DNA from 2 places in the Paenibacillus odorifer genome. Region 1 is predicted to be linked to the other one. Evidence: riboswitches for the same ligand, from Rfam matches in the RefSeq annotation. Region 1 holds a riboswitch; the other holds the start of a gene.
What was found. A riboswitch is a leader RNA that binds a small molecule or an ion and turns the genes downstream of it on or off. The one in region 1 is predicted to bind glycine.
Positions count from the first base shown of each region.

Region 1 (7,649 bases):
GCAGAACCGATTTCAGATTTGGATGAAGCCACACACGTACTTCAGGAATTGATCAATAAATACGTACCGGGTTATTATAATCGCCCCTTGTCCAAGCAGCATGTGGAAAAGTATAGATCGGCTGTATTTGGCGGTCCGGTTCAAGTTTATCGGGTAATTCCGCATCATATCACGGCAAAAGAAAGTCCTATTGAAGCAGAAAAAATGTATAAAAGGAGTTGAAAATGATATTTTTAATGATTGACGAAAGCTCATAAGTATAACAAAAGCCACTCCGCTAAGGAATGGCTTTTCTTCATTTACTCTGCAATTACTAGTTACAACTGAGGTTCCTTGCTAACTAGGTTTGCTTTCTTTTCAATCATGAGCTTGTTTTTCGTGGGCATAAATAATGTTATAACAAATGCGGCAATGGATAAAATCATCATGAAGTAGTAGGCGTCACTTGCCCCAAGAATCGATGTAAGGGATTTAAGGATCTCAGGAGTAGCGGAGGGATTATTCTGCATCAGTGTAGTTGCATGACTGGTTGCCTGCACTGTATAAATTGTAATTACGACAGCAGTACCAATGGCCCCGGCAATTTGGCGAACGGTATTATTCACAGCTGTACCATGAGTGCCGAGTTGTTTGGGCAACGCATTTAGTCCGGCTGTATTGAGTGGCATAGTAATGAAGCTTAATCCAATTCGCAGGCCTATGGTACGAATCATTAGATAAGTATACGTGGTCGATTCAGATAAATCTGTTACCGCCCACATAGATGGAATAATAAACAATAGGCCAATGATGAACAGCGGTTTCGCACCGAAACGGTCGTATAATTTACCGGTGACGGGTGACATGAACGCATTTACGAGTGCGCCCGGCAACAATAGTAGTCCTGCATCAAATGCTGTAAACCCGCGACCATTCTGCAGATAAATAGGCAATAAGATCATATCTGCGTACATCATCATTGTGATTAATACGTTAATAAGAGATGTCATCGTAAACACTTTATTTTTGAAGACCGACAGGTTTAGCAGTGGATCATCCGATTTGATTTGTCGAAGACAGAATACGGCTGTTACCACGACCCCAATCCCTAAGGTTAGGATCACGATTACATCATCCCAGCCTTTACTTCCTGCACTACTGAAGCCGTATAAAATTAAGCCGAATCCGACGGTTGATAAAAGAACACTTACCACATCAAGCTTCGACTTAGACGTCTCAGATACATTCACTAAATACTTGAACGCCAACGCTATAACAATGAGGACAAGTGGAATAAGCCCGATAAATAACCAGCGCCAAGAGTGGTATTCGACAACAAATCCCGCAAGGGTCGGCCCAATAGCAGGAGCGAATATCATCGCCAGCCCAAGCAGTCCCATAGCGCTGCCACGTTTTTCAACGGGGAAGATCGCGAGCACAACACTCATCATGAGCGGCATTATAATGCCAGCACCGGCAGCTTGGATCATCCGTCCGATTAAGAGTAGACTAAAGCTCGGCGCTGCTGCACAAATTATAGAACCGATTAATAAAAATGACATGGCACTTATAAATAATTGCCGTGTTGTAAAACGTTTCATTAAATAGGCCGTAATCGGAATCAAAATCCCGTTGATCAGCATAAATCCTGTTGAAATCCATTGTACGGTTGTTGCTGTGACATCAAAAACATCCATCAAACTACTTAAGGCGACATTTAAAAGCGTCTGATTGAGTGTGGATAAGAAACAACCAAAGATTAAGATGGTTAGTAAGATCCCTTTATTTATGTTCTTAGTGTCTTCTTGCATGTTGCAGTCCTCTCTTCATTGCTTTTTCGACATAGTGTCAATAAAATAAATCATATCAGGATTTAAAAAGTATTCCTATTTGCAATTTTATTGAAAATGTCGACTAATCGACAGAATAGGCAAATTAGTTGATGAAAGGCCATTTAAACGATAATAGAGGGATGAAATGACTGAACATAAAAGAGTTGACCCACGAGCCATTCGCTCAAAAAAGATGTTGAAAAACGCTGTTTTTTCATTATTGGCCGACAATGTGGAGATTTCGCAATTGACCGTCCAAAAAATCGCCAACCGCGCGGAACTAAATCGCGCAACGTTTTATTTGCATTATGAGGATATTAACGATTTATTGCGCCAGATCGTACATGAAATCTTCGATGACCTATCCATGAAGGTTGAACCGCTATTACAAATGAAGAGCAACAACGAACAGGAGCAGCTGATCACCTTTTTAAATTATTTTTTTGAATACCGGAAAGTTTTTGCTGTATTGATTGAGCATAAAGGCTTCAAAAACCACTTGACCAACCTGTTAAAAAATACTGTCGAAAAACGAAGAAACGCGAGGAACATTGACTCTACTAAGGAGGTAGTCTCCGTTGATATTATTGCAGCCTCACTACTGGGGATTATTATGTGGTGGATTAAGGATGGCAACCAATATAGCGCTGAATACATAGCGGGGCAAATTACCTTGATGTATAAAAGAAGATATTTATAAGGGCTTTTATGATATATTCAAGTAAAGTTTGAGTCCCTAGCCAATATTCATAAAAAAGGAAGTGCGAACAATGGATTTAGAAACGGTCATGCAAGAGCTTGAAGCTCTCGGCAAGGAACGCACCAAGAAAATATATCTATCCAATGGCGCGCACGAACCGCTTTTTGGTGTGGCCACAGGCCAGATGAAGCCTATCTTCAGAAAAATAAAACATAATCAACCCTTGGCCGAGCAGCTTTATGCTACAGGAAATTATGACGCTATGTATTTTGCCGGGGTGATCGCGGAGCCTAAAGCAATGACAGAGTCGGATTTTGAGCGGTGGATTGCTGGGGCTTATTTTTATATGCTATCGGACTTTGTGGTGGCAGTAACGTTGGCGGAGACGGATATTGCACAAGAGGTTTCTGATAAATGGATTGCAAGTGAGATAGAGTTGAAAATGTCGGCGGGCTGGAACTGTTACTGCTGGCTGCTCGGAAATCGCCCGGACAGTGAATTTTCCGCAGAAAAATTGGCCGCTATGTTGGAGCTTGCTAAAAATACGATTCATGATGCCCCTGAACGAACGAAATACGCAATGAACAATTTCATCTACACTGTGGGCGTATCCTATCTGCCGCTTCATGATAAAGCGGTTGAGATTGCAAAGGAAGTTGGTCCGGTGGAAGTCCATACCGGTAGTGCAAAAAGCAAGATTTTGAATGCTTCAATTAATATTCAAAAGGCAGTTGATAAATCGCAGCTGGGCTTCAAACGAAAACATGTAAGGTGTTAGTCAGTCATGGAGTGCTAAGGAGAGCGTATTGAAGGTTGTGCCTGCAGACAGAAGAATTGGGGGCTTGGCTGACAAGCCCTTAATTGTGTGCAATAAAAGTTAATGGAACAATAATAAAGCGGTAATTAATGTTATTGACAAAATATTTGACAATGATTAGTATTGAAAAATATTAAAAATGAAGTTAGCGACATAAAAATTAAATAATTCGCAAGCTATGATTGCTATGGATCACACTATAGCAGGAGCAGCTTCTGGAGAGACCGTGGGGGAATCCCCCGGCGCCGAAGGGTTCACAATCTCAGGCAAAAGGACAGAAGAGTACTAGATAATTCATTTGTTATTCTGATCATCGTCAGAATAAATAAATGTATTTTATTTATTATTCTTATACCTAAGAGATTGGAGCGTATCCAATCTCTTTTTTGTTATCATTTTCACTTGTTATTTTTTTCACATAAGGGGGAGTTCGAAATGGCAGCACAAGAATTAAAGAGAGATTTAGAGAATCGACATGTTCAGCTCATTGCGATTGGTGGAACCATCGGTACCGGATTATTTTTAGGATCTGGAAAAGCTATACAGCTGGCAGGACCATCGATCATTTTTGCTTATTTAATCGTGGGTATCGCTATTTTCTTTGTGATGAGGGCATTGGGAGAACTTCTGTTGTCAAAAGCAGGTTATCAATCTTTTACAGACATTGCCGAAGACTATCTTGGACCGCGGGCGGCGTTTGTAACTGGATGGACCTATTGGTTTTGCTGGATCATGACGGCTATGGCCGATATTATAGCTGTTGGGGTCTATGTACAATATTGGTTTGATATCCCGCAATGGATACCCGCAGTCATTTGTTTAATTATTTTATTAGGACTCAATTTATTAACTGTAAAAAGCTTTGGCGAATTGGAATTTTGGTTTGCTTTAATTAAGGTAATCACTATTCTCGCGTTAATTGCCATAGGGGTAGTTTTACTGGTGATTGGATTCAAAACAACTACCGGAACGGTTGCGCTCAGTAATATTTGGGCACATGGGGGAGTATTTCCAAACGGGATTTCCGGGTTCTTACTTTCATTTCAAATGGTTGTGTTTGCTTTTGTGGGTGTGGAATTGGTGGGGGTATCAGCAGCGGAAACATCCAATCCAGAAAAAACTATCCCATCGGCGATTAATAAAATACCTTTACGAATTCTATTTTTCTACGTGGGTGCTATTATTGCCTTATTATGCATCAACGCTTGGACAGAACTAAACCCGGCAGAAAGTCCTTTTGTTAAAACATTTAGTTTAGTGGGGATTCCGATTGCCGCGGGGGTTATTAATTTCGTTGTATTAACTTCAGCTGCTTCTGCTTGTAACAGCGGGATGTTCTCAACAAGCCGGATTCTATACAATCTAAGCAGAAATGACCAGGCTCCAGCCAACTTTGCAAAGCTTAATAAAAATCATGTACCAAGTAATGCTTTATTCATATCCACGCTTGTCTTATCTGTAGGGGCTTTGTTGAGTAAGCTGATTCCGGAGACGGCCTTTGGCATCGTGACAACGATTAGTGCCATTTGTTTCATCTGGGTTTGGGGCGTCGTTCTAATTTGCCATTTGCGATATAAAAAGACGAAGCCGGAATTGCAGGCCAAATCAAAATTCAAGGCACCGTTCACACCTTTTGTGAATTATGTTGTTCTAGCCTTGTTTGCAATCATACTCATAATTATGCTGTTTGCTGATGAAACTCGTCCGGCATTATTGTTGACGCCTTTATGGTTTATTTTATTATTTGTTTTGTATTCGATAAATAGAAGAAAGAGGGAAAGAGATAATAAAATAATCAGGACCGAAACACCTCTCTAGTTTATGAGGAAAGCTTTAACCGGCGCAGAAGCCGTGGTTATATTCAACCGCGACTGGGCAGGGAGCCCTTGCCGGTTTCAAGCGTTCCTACATGGACGTTTGCTTAAAGAATATGCAAAGTTAAACAGAAAACCGGAAGATACTGTTAAAATGGTATCTCCCGGTTTTTTAGTTTTTTACAAACTATAATATCATCGAGTTTACAGTTTTTTTCAGTTATTGTTTATTACTATTTCAACTGATATAATTCTTATTTCGACAATAAGTTTACAAGTAAGATAACTATCGTAATGGTAAAATCAATTTAAAAGTGGTGAATTCATGAGAGAGTTCTACAGTCGGGTGAATCGAAAAACCTATTACATATTAATGTTAATGATCATCGTTCTTATGATGTTTGGATTGATACTATCTACCCTAGAGTTAGATGGGATTGATTTTGGTTATATCATTCATTTTTTATGTGTGGCGTTTCTAACGGTTTGTTTATGGATTTACCCTAAGCATGAGACACATACTTTTAGAAAGATTATCATTCTATTTGGATTTGCGTATTTTTATACGCTATTCTTTTTATATCCTCAAACATGGACTACCTATATCCTCATTTGTCTTATTCCTGCACTGTCTATTCTATTTTTTGATTTAAAATTGTTCTATTTTTCCTTCATTATAAATGGGGTACTAATGGTAGTTACATTTGGCTATATCCTCTTGATTGATAGAGGGGATTTATATACATATTTACATTATGATATGCTAGGCAATTTCATTAATATAATAGCGGTTCAAGTGTTATTATTTTTCATTTTTCAAATATCATTTAAACGGATGAAAAAACAGCAGCTTTATTATGAACAATTACAGCAATCTGAGCGTTTAAAGATGGTTGGACAATTAACAGCTGCCGTTGCGCACGAAATTAGAAATCCAGTGACAGTGGTTAGAGGTTTTTTGCAGTTTTTTGATGAGGATCCTTCATTTGATGATCCTATGAAAAGAAAATTTAAATTAATGATTGATGAATTAAACACAGTAGAACAGATTATCTCGCAATTTCTAACCCTTTCAAAGCCAAATGGAGAGCAAAAATTAGAAAAAGTAGATGTGAAGGATGTACTTGAAAGTGTTACAGGATTGCTCCATTCCTACGCAATGTTATCTGATAATCAAATCGTTACCTACGTAGAAGAAGATTGCATGATTTCTATTAATAAAATTGAATTTAAGCAGCTGCTTATTAATATAATAAAAAATGCTTTAGAGGCTTCGGAAGTTGGTAAATCTGTCTCTATTATGGCGAATAGGAACAATAATTTTATTGAGATAACAATCATCGATGAAGGAAGCGGGATGTCGGAAGCTGAGGTTAAGTCGCTAGGCACTCCTTTTTATTCATTAAAAAGTAATGGAACAGGTTTAGGATTAATGATTTGCTTTAATATCGTAGAAAAATACGGCGGGGAAATTTATTATAGTAGCTCTGAAGGTAAGGGGACAACAGCTACTATCCGCTTTTTAGCTATAAATGATCAGTAATAATGAGCCTTCTTTCAATTGAACAAAGGGGATTACCTCAAGCCTTCGGCTGGAGAGGTAATCCCCTTTTCCTAGCTGCGTTAACGATTATTTTAGAGGGATTTTGATCTCCAGTTGCTTGTTATAATTTTTAACTACATTGCCTTTGGCATCTAATTTATAAGCCCCGGTGTTGCCTTTTTCAAATACGGCTTGATAAGGTCTGATAACTAGATATTCAGCGGCTGAGCGAGGCGCTTCGAACAATAAATCTTCAGAAACCGTATTTTGAGTTGCTGCAATAGAATCTCTTGCAATAGATTCTAATTTATTGCCCAGATTATCATAAATGTCATATCCTAAAGCCTGGCCTTGGGTGGCAACCCCTTTAACCGCTAAAGCGATACGCACAGAAGTCTCTCCCGCAGCAACACGGGTGGTTTTGATTTCAAATTGGTTGTCTTTCTTTATAGCAGGTAGCTGAATATTACGCACTAATCCTGCTTGCTTGAGGGAAAATTTAAGTACATACGGGTTTTCGATTCCGTTAAGCTTCACATAGATACTCAATTCAGAGGAAGCCAGGCTTGCCTTTTGTTGCTCGGTTAGCCATCCGGTCTGCAATACAACAACCGCCTTGTTGGCATCTCCGTCACTGATCCAGCGTGGTGTTTTTAAATCGATGCCTCCTGGTTGAGCGAGCTTGGCGTCTATTCCCACAATAGTACCTTCTGCAAGATAGGGTTCGCCTTTATCATTTAAGGTTACTCCTGCGAGCATTCCTGAAAATAGCGATCCCTCACGGCTCAGGTCGATCTTAATATAATTACCGTCAAACTGTGCACTGCCCTTTAAAGTAAGCTGATCGTGTGAATCGGCCACTTTTGTTGTATTCAGGGAAGCTTCAACAGCGGGTTGAGCACTGGATGCTTGGGTTAAAGCTGGCATTCCCAACGCTCCTAGGCATACAGCAGCACTTAAAATT
Region 1 is NZ_CP009428.1:6,701,886-6,709,534, reverse strand. Features, by position in the region: gene PODO_RS29320 (pyridoxamine 5'-phosphate oxidase family protein) at 1-222, shown strand, start outside; gene PODO_RS29315 (DHA2 family efflux MFS transporter permease subunit) at 318-1,790, opposite strand; gene PODO_RS29310 (TetR/AcrR family transcriptional regulator) at 2,005-2,511, shown strand; gene PODO_RS29305 (DNA alkylation repair protein) at 2,582-3,289, shown strand; glycine riboswitch at 3,534-3,616, shown strand; gene PODO_RS29300 (amino acid permease) at 3,764-5,146, shown strand; gene PODO_RS29295 (sensor histidine kinase) at 5,522-6,685, shown strand; gene PODO_RS29290 (DUF5643 domain-containing protein) at 6,773-7,649, opposite strand, start outside.

Region 2 (7,649 bases), 450 kb from region 1:
TGATCAGCTACGGCAAAGAATCCGCAAGTTGGACCCCCGAGAGAAGCTGGAATACCGAGTGGCTGAGCATCACCCACTACGATGTCGGCTCCAAGTTTGCCCGGAGTTTCAAGTACACCAAGAGCTATTGGGTTCGCGCTGACTACAAGAAGACCTTTAACCGCGTGAATCAGCGGCTCAACCGAGCGAAGATCCTCGATGCTGCCGAAGAAGTTAGGCGATTGAATAAGCACTGCGGCAGTATCTTCATCGATAGCTTCAGCAAGTTTAGCTTGATCGGTAAGACCGTCTTTATAGTCAATCTCCACCACCTCCAGACCCCAAGCATTAGCCGAAGTACGTAGCACTTGGCGAGCCTCAGGATGAACGGTACGGGAGACGATTAATTTTTTGCGTTTGGTAGCGCCAGCCGCGAGAACCGCTGCTTCGGATAAAGCTGTAGCGCCATCATACATACTGGCATTGGCAACTTTCATACCGGTTAGTTCGCAAATGTAGGATTGGAATTCGAAGATCGCTTGCAGCTCACCTTGGCTGATCTCCGGTTGATAAGGAGTGTAGGCAGTGTAGAATTCAGAACGGGAAATGACATGGTTGATGACCACAGGGATGTGATGATCGTATAATCCGGCGCCGAGGAAGCTGGCGTGAGAATCAAAGTCGGCATTTTGGTCAGTCAAACCTTTCATGTGGCGCAGCAGGGCGTATTCATCGAGTGGTTCAGACATCGGCATAGTGCCTTGGTAACGTACCGCTTCAGGAATATCGGAGAACAGCTCATCTATAGACTGAATCCCGACGGCCTCCATCATCTCTACGCGGTCCTGTTCTGTCATGGGCAGATAACGGTGCTTCATTAAGGTTTCACTCCTTGGCTTTTTTAAAATATAAGAAAGTACAATTTTCACGCTATACTTTATCCTTCTATTTCTCGCTTAAAAGCTCACCGTCCTTATATGGACGCTAAAGGCGTTTATACTTGTAAAAAGGGGCCTTAATCACTACAGCCTTAAGCTGCTTACCGCGTATCTCCACGTAAACCTCTGTGCCTATTTCACTGTAAGCAGCATCAATCAAAGCCAACCCCAGGTTCCGTTTCAGCGTAGGGGACTGTGTTCCGGTTGTGACCTCACCAATCTTAACCCCATCTGCCCAAACAGGATAATGGGAGCGTGGAATGCCTCGATCAATCATTTCTAGGCCGACAAGGCGACGGGGAATCCCAGCTTCTTTTTGCTGTATTAGTGCATCGCGTCCGATAAAGTCTATTTTGTCCAGCTTCACGAAGAACTGTACTCCTGCTTCAAGCGGGGTGATGTCAGCGGATAGCTCCTGACCGTACAGTGGTAATTTTGCCTCAAAACGCAGGGTATCCCGTGCACCCAGTCCAGCAGGTGTTAATCCGTGAGGCGCGCCTGCAGCAAGCAGTCCGTTCCATAACGTTTCTGCACCTTCCAGCGAAGCGTAGATCTCGAAGCCATCTTCACCGGTATAACCCGTACGGGAGATAAGTACCTCTACACCGCAAACGGTGGCGCGTTCGATGAAATGGAAAGGCTTGAGTGTTGAAATAGGAGCATCAGTAACTTCCGCGAGAATGGTCTCTGCCAGAGGACCCTGCAAGGCGAGCAAAAGCGTCTCGTCAGAGACATTAGTGAGCGTGACTTCGCCGAATTCAGAGGTCAAATGCTCTTGCAGCCACTGGAAGTCTTTGTCGATGTTGGAGGCATTAACGACGAGCATATAATGCCCTTCGCTTAGGCGATACACGAGTAGATCGTCGACAACTCCGCCATTTGGATAACAGAGCAGTGTATATTGTGCCGCACCATCCGTGAGACGGCTGACATCATTGGTTGTCATTTTTTGCAAAAAGGCTTCTGCACCGCTCCCAATCACCATGAATTCACCCATATGCGAGACATCGAACAGCCCAGCCTGCTGGCGAACGGCTTCATGCTCTTTTACGATACCTGTAAACTGTACTGGCAGCTCCCAGCCACCGAAGTCAATGCATCTGGATTCCGCATAAGCGGAATAGAGATCATAAAAAGGTGTTCTTCTCAAAGCATCCATGTCGTCACTCCCCTTGATCTGATTACATACGAAAAAAGGACAGGCAGAAGCAATCATGCATAAATGCACAAATCGCTTTCTGCTCTGTCCTTTGTACCTGAGAGTTACCCTGCCGTAACTAGCTTGCAGGTTTCCCCGTTGGTGATCTGACGCATCTAGCCTTGCGTCTGATGCTCTCCAGAGATACGTCCGACAAAGGTCCTTTTGCCTGAGAGATTCACCCCTGTTAGGGCTTACTCCTTCGGCGCCGTCTTCAAGTGAGACAGTCTCTCCCTATGCCATCATCCGCAATTATATTTCTTCGAGAAACGGTTATTGTCTATAAAAAGACGACAACGTCATTTCTTCTTGTATGTCTCCATTAAACGGGTATAGTCGGGCGCTGTCAACAAGAAAACGTCGAAAAAATGACAAATTTAAATTTCCTGTTAGTAATATTGACATTGTGAGCCGGGATAACTTAGGCTATAACTAAATTTAGAACTCCAAATTGGAAATGAGGCGGCTTGAAATGAGTGAAGTATTAGACAACCTTCTTTACAGCGAAGAGCATGAATGGGCACAGCAAGTAGAAGGGCGAGTAGTACGTGTTGGGATTACGGACCATGCTCAGCATTTATTAGGCGACATCGTATTTGTTGAGTTTCCTGAGGTAGGATCGACCATTTCAGCCGGTGACAGCGTAGGCAGTATCGAATCCGTTAAGACGGTATCGGAGTTGTATTCGCCCGTCTCTGGGACGGTTACCAAGGTGAATGATGGATTAGAAGCTAGTCCGGAGCTTATCAATGATCAGCCGTATGGCGGGGGTTGGATTTTTGAGATTGAAGTTGATGGAGAGTATGCTGATGCTGTAAAAGGTCTGTTAGATGCAGCTGGTTATAGCGCGTTAGTTGCTGAATAATTGGAAATCGGGGACGGAAAATAGTCTGATCAAGTGTGATATTTTTAGCAGCAAGTTTCTGTGATTCGGGGACTTGCTGTTTGTGTTTCTTATGTAGATTGTGCGAGTATTCGTAAACCCAATCGAGTGGTTTGAGGGTCTAGTGGAGTATGGAATTAGGGAAAACCTCCCTCATTTTAGACGATTATAGCGTGAGAGTTAGGGTTTTAGGAAATTCCTCCCTAATCATCTCGGTAAAACCACTATTTCAGACTAAAAAGAGTAATAATCAGGGGGGAATTCCCTCATTCCGCGATTGGATACGATAATAGGTGAATAATCAGGGAGGTTTTCGCTAATTAAATTGGATGAAGCCCCTTGTAAGCTCAATGTGGTAATTGCAAAGGCCCCTGCCGCCGAACTTAGCTCTGAGCGCAAGCAACTATATTTTATTCCACCTCTTGAAGCTGTCGAAGTACAATGATCTCTACGCGTCGATTTTTCTGTTTGCCTGCTACCGTAGTATTATCTGCTGTTGGTCGGGTATCGGCATAACCTGCATATTGAAAAGTGTCCGGGTTCAGTCCTTCATTATCTAAGAAAAAGCGCAGCACAGAAAGCGCACGAGCACCCGATAGCTCCCAATTGTCGTTATAACGTGAAGCTGATGACACTGGTGTATTATCCGTATGTCCTTCAATGCTGATCGTTGCTCCGATATCTTTGAATAAGCCAGACAACTGCTGAAGAGCAGGAAGGGCTGGTGACTTCACATCTGCTTTACCCACATCAAAAAGAAAACGGTCGCTGAGCGTGATTTCTATGCCCTGCGGTTTGTCGGCTACAAATATTTGTTCACCGAGATTATTCTCCTCCACATAGTGGGTGATCACACCCATTAACTCAGCAAGCTTCGCCTCTTGTTCTCGAAAAGCCAACTCCCGTGCTGAAGGTGTTTCATTCTCCGTTTGTTCATCAGAACCGTCATTTGGTTTTGCAGTTGCGTTCGCATTCCCATCTGTACTCTCTGGTTTGTTGTCAGGGGTCTTTCCAGCATCTAAAATACCATCCCCGCCTTCAAGAACAGTGCTGCTCGACTTGAAAGTCTGGGATAAAGAGCCGGTAACGATATTATATTTGTCAGTGTCCAGGCTGCTCATCGCATACAATATAACGAAAAATATAAGTAAAAGCGTAATTAGATCTGCGTAAGTAATCATCCAACGATCACGGCTTTCTCGATTCTCTACCCGCCGTTTGCGCCGGTCTCTTTGTCTCATATAAAACCTCTTGCTTCTGCACGGTCATCTGTGGTGGTGTCTGAAATGAAGGAGTTCAGTTTTTTACGCACCAGCAACGGATGATCCCCGTTTTGTAGAGAAAGAATGCCTACTAGCAGCATCTCCATGCTATGCAGCTCACTTTGGCTGCGGGATTTGATTTTGGAAGCAATGGGTAAAAATATTAGATTAGCGATGGCTACTCCGTACAGTGTTGCAGTGAACGCTACTGCGATAGAGGTACCTAGATTTGATGGGTCTGTAAGGTTGCCCAGTACCCTAATGAGTCCCATAACTGTACCGATGATCCCCATCGTTGGAGCATATCCGCCAGCGGCTTCAAAAATCTTGGCGTAGCTTTCATGCTTCAATTCTTTCGCATCCATTTCCAATTCCAAAATCTGTCTTACCTGCTCAGGGTCAGTGCCATCGACGATAAGCAGCAGTCCTTCACGGGTAAAAGGATCAGGATGTACCTCCGCTTGTTTTTCGAGCATTAAAACGCCGCCACGGCGGGCCACTGTGGCCATTGCGATGAGCTCTTCTGCCTTCTCTTCATCACGTTCAGGATTGCGGCCAAAAGCCATGCGCAGAGCGGTGGGAATGGAGCGTAGCTTAGCTGCCGGGAAGCTGATCATTACGGCGGCAATCGTACCTCCAAATACAATCAAAGCTGCATTAAGCTGCAGCAGTCCGGAAAGGCTTCCGCCTTCCCAGAGGTAGCCGCCGATTAGCGCAGCCAGTCCGGCCACTAGGCCGATTATTGCGGTAATATCCATGCTTCAAGCTCCTAACATTTCTGTGTATTATGGTTTGCATCGATCTAAGCAACACTGTATAATGAACGGGAACACATATTCTTATCTTCCATATTTTTTACTATCGTATGGAGAGAGAAGATTCAGACAACAATTATAATATATTAATCTAGTTTAGACGATAGAGGGGAGACGGGCAAATGAGTGATATTGTCGTCAGTACGAAGACTTTTGAATTGGAGTCCGAGTATACACCCCAGGGCGATCAGCCTCATGCCATAGATGAATTACTACAAGGCATCCGGCAGGGTAAGAAGCACCAGACGCTGCTGGGAGCGACAGGTACAGGGAAGACCTTTACTGTCGCGCAAGTTATTTCCAAATTAAATCGCCCCACGCTGGTTATTGCGCATAACAAGACACTGGCTGCCCAGCTGGCAAGTGAGTTTAAGGAGTTTTTCCCGAATAATTCGGTAGACTATTTCGTCAGCTACTACGACTATTACCAACCAGAGGCGTACATTCCCTCCTCCGATACTTATATTGAGAAAGATTCCAGCATTAACGAAGAGATTGATAAACTTCGCCACTCCGCGACAAGCTCCTTGTTCGAACGGCGTGACGTTATTATTGTAGCGAGTGTGTCTTGTATTTACGGTCTCGGTTCACCAATGGAATACGGAAGCTTGCTGTTGTCCTTGCGGGTTGGGATGGAGAAGCCGCGCAATGAGATTCTGAGCAGACTGGTGGATATTCAATACCAGCGCAATGATATCAATTTTGTACGCGGAACATTCCGTGTACGTGGTGATGTGGTTGAAATCTTCCCGGCATCTCAGGGTGAACATGCGATTCGCGTTGAATTGTTTGGCGATGAGATTGAGCGGATCACTGAAATTGATGTTTTAACGGGTGAATTGATCGGTGAACGCGACCATGTCGCCATTTTTCCGGCTTCTCACTTTGTTACCAAGGAAGAAACGATGCGTGTAGCAATAGTCAATATTGAACGGGAGCTGGAAGAGCGGCTGACCGTGCTTCGTGACGCAGGCAAGCTTCTGGAAGCGCAACGTCTGGAACAACGGACACGTTACGACATTGAGATGATGAAGGAAGTGGGTTTCTGTTCGGGGATTGAGAACTATTCCGGGCCACTAACCTTCAGGGAGCCAGGAGCAACTCCATATACGTTAATGGATTATTTTCCTGATGATATGTTAATTGTCGTAGATGAATCCCATGTTACCCTTCCGCAAATTCGGGCGATGTATAACGGTGACCGGGCGCGTAAGACAGTGTTGGTAGAGCATGGTTTCCGTCTGCCTTCTGCGCTGGATAACCGTCCGCTTCAGTTCGAAGAGTTCGAAGATAAAGTGAACCAGATCATTTACGTTTCTGCGACACCTGGACCTTATGAAATGGAACACTGCGAAACTATGGTGCAGCAGATTATCCGTCCGACTGGGCTATTGGATCCAATCATTGAGGTTCGTCCTACAGAAGGCCAGATCGATGATCTGATTAGCGAAATCCGTGACCGGGTCGAACGTGATGAACGTGTACTCGTTACCACTTTGACGAAGAAGATGTCGGAGGATCTGACAGACTACTTTAAGGAAATCGGTATTAAGGTTCGTTATATGCACTCTGACATCAAAACACTGGAACGGATGGCGATCTTGCGGGATCTTCGTCTCGGTACGTTCCATGTCCTGGTAGGGATTAACCTCCTGAGAGAAGGTCTCGACTTACCGGAGGTATCTTTAGTTGCAATTCTCGATGCCGATAAAGAAGGGTTCCTTCGTTCCGAACGTTCACTAATTCAGACGATTGGCCGTGCGGCTCGTAACTCTGAGGGTCGTGTAATCATGTATGGTGATCGGATCACTGATTCGATGGAGAAAGCGATGAGCGAAACATCGCGCCGTCGCGCCATTCAGATTGCTCATAATGAGAAACATGGCATTACCCCAACCACCATTAATAAAAAAGTGCGTGACATCATCGAGGCGACGAAGGTTGCTGAGTCTAAAGCCGATTATCTCACAGGTGTTGGTGGCAAGATGAATAAGAAAGAAAAACAAAGTCTGATCCAACGTCTGGAAGCTGAAATGAAGGACGCTGCCAAGAACCTGCAATTCGAACGCGCGGCAGAGCTGCGCGACGCATTGCTGGAGCTTCGGGCTGAGTAACAAACCATTAATGCATCACCGATATTTAAAATAGGTATTGAACGGTGCTGTCCTAGACCGTTCTTTTTGAATCAATAGAGGGCCGCGTATCCAGTAATGTTTATGGCACTTAAACGTATCCCGCAGGGACAGCGCCCGCAATGTACTTGGCACTTACGCGTATCCCGTAGGACAGCACCAGGCAATGTACTTGGTACTTATGCGTATCCCGCAGGGACAGCACCATGCAACGTCTATGACAGTTGCTTGTACCTGCTTTTAGGTAGTGCGAGAATGTCCAAGCGGTCCCGCAGGGATAAGCGCTCTGAGCATTATAGTCACTAAGTTACGTCCCACCATACTCCTTCTCCAGAAAATGCGGGTGTCCAGAGGGTGCAACCCTTGGGGCCCTCCCTTGGAAGAGAGGGTTTGGGAGGGATCGAAAGGCTTTGAAAAGGCTTTGAGAATATTTTGAAATAAA
Region 2 is NZ_CP009428.1:6,250,145-6,257,793, reverse strand. Features, by position in the region: gene gcvPA (aminomethyl-transferring glycine dehydrogenase subunit GcvPA) at 1-857, opposite strand, end outside; gene gcvT (glycine cleavage system aminomethyltransferase GcvT) at 964-2,076, opposite strand; glycine riboswitch at 2,263-2,361, opposite strand; gene gcvH (glycine cleavage system protein GcvH) at 2,588-2,980, shown strand; gene PODO_RS27390 (flagellar motor protein MotB) at 3,409-4,239, opposite strand; gene PODO_RS27385 (flagellar motor protein) at 4,236-5,018, opposite strand; gene uvrB (excinuclease ABC subunit UvrB) at 5,198-7,189, shown strand.
Region 2: another riboswitch for glycine. It lies ahead of gcvT (glycine cleavage system aminomethyltransferase GcvT); the one in region 1 lies ahead of PODO_RS29300 (amino acid permease).